Regions from separate parts of the Streptomyces sp. NPDC087215 genome, predicted to be linked through region 2. Evidence: riboswitches for the same ligand, from Rfam matches in the RefSeq annotation. Region 2 holds a riboswitch; the other holds the start of a gene.
What was found. Region 2 has a riboswitch for glycine ahead of gcvT (glycine cleavage system aminomethyltransferase GcvT). Riboswitches for the same ligand answer to the same signal wherever they lie in the genome.
Positions count from the first base shown of each region.

Region 1: another riboswitch for glycine. It lies ahead of gcvP (aminomethyl-transferring glycine dehydrogenase); the one in region 2 lies ahead of gcvT (glycine cleavage system aminomethyltransferase GcvT).

Region 1 covers NZ_JBIUZD010000026.1:9,485-12,885, reverse strand. The annotation lists gene gcvP (aminomethyl-transferring glycine dehydrogenase) at 1-1,501, opposite strand, end outside; glycine riboswitch at 1,679-1,778, opposite strand; gene ACIO92_RS33245 (PRC-barrel domain-containing protein) at 1,892-2,257, shown strand; gene ACIO92_RS33240 (DNA polymerase IV) at 2,409-3,401, opposite strand, start outside.
Region 2 covers NZ_JBIUZD010000005.1:69,530-72,930, reverse strand. The annotation lists gene glyA (serine hydroxymethyltransferase) at 1-528, opposite strand, end outside; gene gcvH (glycine cleavage system protein GcvH) at 561-941, opposite strand; gene gcvT (glycine cleavage system aminomethyltransferase GcvT) at 1,019-2,152, opposite strand; glycine riboswitch at 2,325-2,422, opposite strand; gene ACIO92_RS15700 (AAA family ATPase) at 2,593-3,252, shown strand.

The DNA.
Region 1 (3,401 bases), on a different contig from region 2:
AGTCGCGGTCCGCGAGCCTGCGCAGGTAGCGCAGCATCGAGGTCTCGGAGCGGTGCGTGCGGAAGACCGGGTGGGTCAGGTAGTCGTCGGAGCGCAGCAGCCCGGCGGGCAGCGCGTCCCCGGTCGCGGCGTCCAGGGCCTCGATGTCGGCGGTCACGCCGAACGCGCCCCACACGGCGGCGAGCTGGGCGCGCCCGGTGGTCTCGTCGCAGGACATGGAGACGTGGTCGGCGTCGGCGCGGTGGAGGTTGACCCCGGCCTCGCGGGCGGCGGCCACGACCTCGTCGGCCCGGCCGGGCACCCGGGCGGTGAGGGTGTCGAAGAAGGCGCCCTGGGTGAGCTCCACGCCACCGGCGGTGAGGCCCGCGGCGAGGATCGCGGCGTACCGGTGGGTGCGGCGCGCGATGCCCCGGAGGCCCTCGGGACCGTGGTAGACGGCGTACATGCCCGCCATGACGGCGAGGAGCACCTGGGCGGTGCAGATGTTGCTGGTGGCCTTCTCGCGCCGGATGTGCTGCTCGCGGGTCTGCAGGGCGAGGCGGTAGGCGCGGTTGCCGTCGGCGTCGACGGAGACGCCGACCAGACGGCCGGGCAGGGAGCGGGCGTGCTTGTCCTGGACGGCCATGTAACCGGCGTGCGGGCCGCCGAAGCCCATCGGGACGCCGAAGCGCTGGGTGGTGCCGACGGCGATGTCGGCGCCCAGCTCGCCCGGCGAGGTGAGCAGGGTGAGGGCGAGCAGGTCGGCGGCGACGGTGACGATCGCGCCGAGTTCGTGGGCCTGGTCGACGACGGACTTGATGTCGCGGACGGCGCCGGAGGCACCCGGGTACTGGAGGAGTACGCCGAAGACACCGCGCTCGGCGATCTCGGCGGGGATGCCTCCGCTCAGGTCGGCGACGACGACCTCGACGCCGGTGGGCTCGGCGCGGGTCTGGATGACGGCGACGGTCTGGGGCAGGGCGTCGGCGTCGACGAGGAAGACGCCGTTCTTGACCTTGCCGACGCGCCGGGACAGGGCCATGGCCTCGGCGGCGGCGGTGCCCTCGTCGAGGAGGGAGGCACCGGAGGTCGGCAGGCCGGTCAGGTCGGCGACGACGGTCTGGAAGTTCAGCAGGGCCTCCAGGCGGCCCTGGGAGATCTCCGGCTGGTACGGCGTGTACGCGGTGTACCAGGCCGGGTTCTCCATGACGTTGCGGAGGATCACCGGCGGGGTGAAGGTGCCGTAGTAGCCGAGGCCGATCATCGGCGCGAGGACCTGGTTGCGGTCGGCGAGGTCACGCAGCTCGGCGAGGACCTCGGCCTCCGTGCGCGCGCCCGGCAGGCTCAGCGCCTCGGTGTTCTTGATGACGTCCGGCACCGCGGCGGCCGTCAGCTCGTCGAGCGAGCCGTATCCGACCTGGGCGAGCATCTTGGCACGCGCCTCGGCATCGGGGCCGATGTGCCGCTGCTCGAACGGGATGCCCTGTTCGAGCTCGGAGAGCGGAGTGCGATTGGCGGTCATGTACGGAGGCCTCCTGGTCGTCACGACCTGCGAGGGGCACCGCGGCGCGGGTACCCGGACGGCCTCCCCCTCTGTCATGTCAACCTGAGAGTTTCACCGGCGCGCCTCGCGGCACCCCGGCTTTCACCGTCGGTGAGAGCGTGTGCCGTCAGGCACCGCTCTGCTTTCCAGAGTGACCTCGTCCGCGCGGTACGGGTGCCTGAGAGATTCCGGGGAGGATTTGCTCCTTCGGCGCCCACCGGAAGGTTTCTCCGGGGGACTCTCCCGCACGGGGTCGACAGCCACGGCCAGCCTACCAGCGCCGTTGCGGCTCCCATCGCTCAAGTGGCCGACATCCCAGATGTGCACTTTCGTAGGGGTGTAGAGCAGTTGCGACCAGTTGGAGGGACCGTGCAGACCGACATCGATCCGCGCAGCCTGATCGGCCGCAAGGCGTTCGACCGGAACGGACACAAGATCGGAACCGTGGACGAGGTGTACCTGGACGACGCGACCGGCGTCCCGGAATGGGCCGCGGTCCGCACCGGCCTGTTCAGCCGGGACGCCTTCGTCCCGCTGGAGCCGAGCGAGCTGACCGGGGAGGGCCTCCGCATCCCCTACGAGCGCGCCCTCATCAAGGACGCCCCCGACTTCGGGGTGGGCCGCCACCTCTCCCCCGAACAGGAGCTCCAGCTCTACCGCCACTACAGCATGACGCTCCCCCCGCCGCCCCCGGACACCGACTTCGGCCGCCTGGCGGGCCGGGACGGCCCGTGACACCCCACTGAGACGGTACGAGTGCCCCAGGGGCCGCCCGGACCATCGGTCCGGGCGCTCCCCGGCCCCCCACCGACCCCGACGGCCTGCTCTGCCCGCCCCTCAAGACCTCCAAGACCTCCAAGGGCCTCAGACCTCCGAGCCGAATCCCTCACTCCGGCCCCCGCCCCACCAACGGCAGCGGCTCCCCCGGCACCAGATCAGGATCGTCCACCGCGAACGTGCGGACCCGGCCGGGCGCCGAACCCGGCTCCTCGAACCGCACCGTGACCCGGCCGACCCCGCTCCCCTGGACCCACCCGGGCCCGTACACCGTGTGCCGTACGTCGTGACCGGGCGCCCAGTGCCGCTCCACGCTCCCTGAAGCCGCCTCCACGGCGTCCCCACCGACCGCCCCCGCTCCGGCACCCGGAGCACCCGGCCCGCCCCGCTCGCCTCCCCCGGCGCTCTCGACGCCCTCGTCCTTCTCCGGCTCCCCGGACACCGCCCCGGCCTCCGCCGCCTCCTCCGCCCTCGCCTCGGCCTGGGCGAACAGGTCCTCCTGCGTGAAGTCCGCGAGCCCGCTGACCCCGACCCCGAGGAGCCGTACGCCCCCGGTCGTGTCCACCGCGCCGAGGAGCCGTCCCACCGCCTCGCGCACCACCCCCGGGTCGTCGGTGGGCCCCCGGAGCGTCTCGGAGCGGGTCAGGGTGGAGAAGTCGTACCGCCGCACCTTGAGGACGATGGTCCGCCCCGAGTGTCCCGAGGCCCGCAGCCGCCCCACACACCGCTCGGCGAGCCGCTCCGCCTCGACCCGGATGCGGACACGGTCGTGCAGGTCGACGTCGAAGGTGTCCTCCACGGACACCGACTTGGCGTCCCGCTCGGCCACCACGGCCCGGTCGTCGTACCCCCGGGCCATCCGGTGCAGGGAGGTCCCGTGCGCCCGCCCGAGGAGCCGTACGAGCTCGTCCTCGCCCGCCTCCACGAGATCGGCCACGGTGGTCATCCCGGCCCGTCTGAGGTGCTCCCCGGTCGCCGGTCCGACTCCGGGCAGGATCCGCACCGAACGCGGCCCGAGCAGTTCCCGCTCGGTGCCGGGCTCGATCAGCACGAGCCCGTCCGGCTTGGCCTCCTCCGAGGCGATCTTCGCGATCATCTTGGA
Region 2 (3,401 bases):
GGCGGACCAGCCCGCGATGATCACCTTCGGGCGGTGCTCCTTGGCGAGGCGCTCGACCTCGGCCATGTCGACCAGACCGGCCTCGTCGACGTGGTACGCGACCACGTCGAACTGCTTGCCGGAGAAGTTCAGGCGCATCCCGTGGGTCAGGTGACCGCCGTGCGCCAGGTCCAGGCCGAGGATCGTGTCCCCGGGCTGGGCGATCGCGAAGAGGGCGGCCTGGTTCGCGGAGGCGCCGGAGTGCGGCTGCACATTGGCGTACTCGGCACCGAACAGGTCCTTGACCCGGTCGATCGCGATCTGCTCGGTGACGTCGACGTGCTCGCAGCCACCGTAGTAACGGCGGCCCGGGTAGCCCTCGGCGTACTTGTTGGTGAGGACGGAGCCCTGCGCCTCCATGACGGCGACCGGAGCGAAGTTCTCCGAGGCGATCATCTCGAGGGTGGACTGCTGACGGCGGAGCTCGGCGTCGACGGCTGCGGCGACGTCCGGGTCCAGCTCGTGGAGGGGAGTGTTCAGAAGCGACATGAATCGATCCCTAAGGGTCTCGGGCCCGGTCTTCAGTTCCCGGCGGAGAACGCGGCGTACGCGTCGGCGGTGAGCAGCTCGTCCGGCTCGCCCTCGACACGCACCTTGAACAGCCAGCCACCCTCGAACGGAGCCGTGTTCACCAGGGACGGGTCGTCCACCACGTCCTGGTTGGACTCGACGATCTCGCCCGTCACGGGGGAGTACAGGTCGCTGACCGACTTCGTCGACTCCAGCTCGCCGCAGGTCTCGCCCGCGGTGACGGTGTCGCCGACAGCGGGAAGCTGGGCGTAGACGACGTCACCGAGCGCGTTGGCGGCGAACTCGGTGATGCCGACGGTCGCGACGCCGTCCACGGCGTCCGACAGCCACTCGTGCTCCTTGGTGTAACGCAGCTGCTGGGGGTTGCTCATGGCCTGATTCTCCTGGATCGGGGGAGTGCTGATGAACGTGGGTCTTGCGGGGTGAGACGAGAAGTGAGACGGACGCGTCACTTCTGGCGCTTGTAGAAGGGCAGCGCCACGACCTCGTACGGCTCGTGGGCGCCGCGGACGTCCACACCGACGCCCTCGGTCCCGGGCGTGGCGTGCGCCGCGTCGACGTACGCCATCGCGATCGGCTTGCCGAGCGTCGGGGACGGGGCGCCGGAGGTGACCTCGCCGATCACCACGCCGTCCTTGACGACGGAGAAACCGGCGCGCGGGACCCGGCGGCCCTCGGCGATCAGCCCGACGAGCTTGCGCGGCGGGGTGGTACCGGCGCGCTCGGCGGCCTTCTCCAGCGCCTCACGGCCGACGAAGCGGCCCTCGTTGCTGGTCTTCTCGAACTTCACGACCCGGCCGAGCCCCGCGTCGAAGGGGGTCAGGGAGGTGGTCAGCTCGTGGCCGTACAGCGGCATACCCGCCTCCAGGCGGAGCGTGTCACGGCAGGACAGACCGCAGGGGATCAGCCCGACCGGGGCGCCCGCCTCGGTCAGCGCCCGCCACACGCCCTCGGCGTGCTCCGGCTTCAGGAACAGCTCGAAGCCGTCCTCGCCGGTGTAGCCGGTACGGGCGATCAGCGCGGGCACGCCCGCGACCGTGCCGGGCAGCCCCGCGTAGTACTTCAGCCCGTCCAGGTCGGCGTCGGTGAGCGCCTTCAGGATGCCGGGGGACTCCGGGCCCTGGACCGCCAGCAGGGCGTACGCGTCGCGGTCGTCGCGCACCTCGGCGTCGAAGCCCGCCGAGCGCTCCACCAGCGCGTCGAGCACGATCTGGGCGTTGGAGGCGTTGGCGACGACCATGTACTCGGGGGCCTCGGCCGAGCCGAGGCGGTAGACGATCAGGTCGTCGAGGATGCCGCCGTCCTCCTGGCAGATCATCGTGTACCGGGCACGCCCGACGCCCACCGTGGAGATGTTGCCGACCAGGGCGTGGTCGAGGAGCTCCACGGCCTGCGGACCCGTGACGGTGATCTCGCCCATGTGGGAGAGGTCGAACAGACCGGCCCTGGTGCGGACCGCGAGGTGCTCCTCGCGCTCACTGCCGTAGCGCAGCGGCATGTCCCAGCCCGCGAAGTCGGTCATGGTCGCGCCCAGCGAACGATGCAGGGCATCGAGGGCGGTCAGGCGGGGGGCAGAGGTCATGGGGTGGCTCCCGGGTCCCAAGGGCGTGATAGGTGACGAAACACATGACGGCGAGGACGTCCTCCCCATCTGTCATGGAACCTGAGAGGTTCACCGAGAGCATCTCGTCACCGAGAGATCGGCTTGCACCTTGGGTGGGGACACGGCAGGGTGTCCCGCTTTTCAGATCTGCCTCATCCACGCGGTACGGGGCCTGAGAGATTCAAGGGAGGGTCTTGCTCCTTCGGCGCCCGGACGCCGAGGCGTCCGGAACTCTCCCGCGCGGATTCGAACGGCCGGTATGCGGTTGTACGGGCGGCGGTGCGCTGTGGGGCGACGGCCCGCCCGGCGGGCACATCATTGCACGCGGGCCCGGCGCGGCAAATCGCTTGTGCCTCATTACCAGTTCTTTACACTTCTTGGGCAAGGGTCTCCCTGAGACCCGGCAGGGGGGAGAAGCGATGAGGTTCCAGCACACCGGCGCATACGCTCCGAGTACCGGAATACCGTCACAGCGGGCCCGCGCCCGGACCCGGAGGGGCCGGCTCCTGCGGGACCTGCGCGAGCGCGGCGGCCGCGGCCCCCGCGCCCTCACCTTCGCGGCGGGCGACCTCGTCGTCGTCTCCGGGCTGCCCGGCAGCGGTAAGTCCACCCTCATGAAGCGCGCCGCGGAGGGCAGCGGCATCGACTCCCAGGACACCCGCGAGCGCTGGGAGGCCAGGATGCCCCGCCTGCTGCCGTACGCCGTCTACCGCCCGCTGGTCCGCCTCGCGCACTACGCGGGACTCCGCGCCGCCCTGCGCTCCGGCGACGGGGTGATCGTCCACGACTGCGGCACCCAGTCCTGGGTGCGCGGCTGGCTCGCCCGCGAGGCCCGCCGCCGGGGCCGCGCCCTCCACCTCGTCCTCCTCGACGTCACCCCCGACACCGCCCGCGCCGGACAGCGCGACCGGGGCCGGGGCGTCTCCTCGTACGCCTTCGCCCGGCACCGGCGGGCCGTCACCCGGCTCGTCACCTCCGCCGAGTCCGGCCGCCTCCCGCACGGCTGCGCCTCCGTGACCCTGCTCGACCGGGACGCCGCCGACGCGCTCCGGAGGATCGGCTTCGGGGAGGCCGTCTGAGGACTGCCCGCGTTTCCCGGGGGCGCCTCCGGGGGGCCGGTGCCGGTGCCGTGCCGTGCCGTGCTGTGCCGTGCCGGTGTCGGACCGGCCCGTTCCCGGGGTGCGGCTCGGCCGTGGCCTCCGGCTCCGGCTCGTGCCCCGGGCCTGTG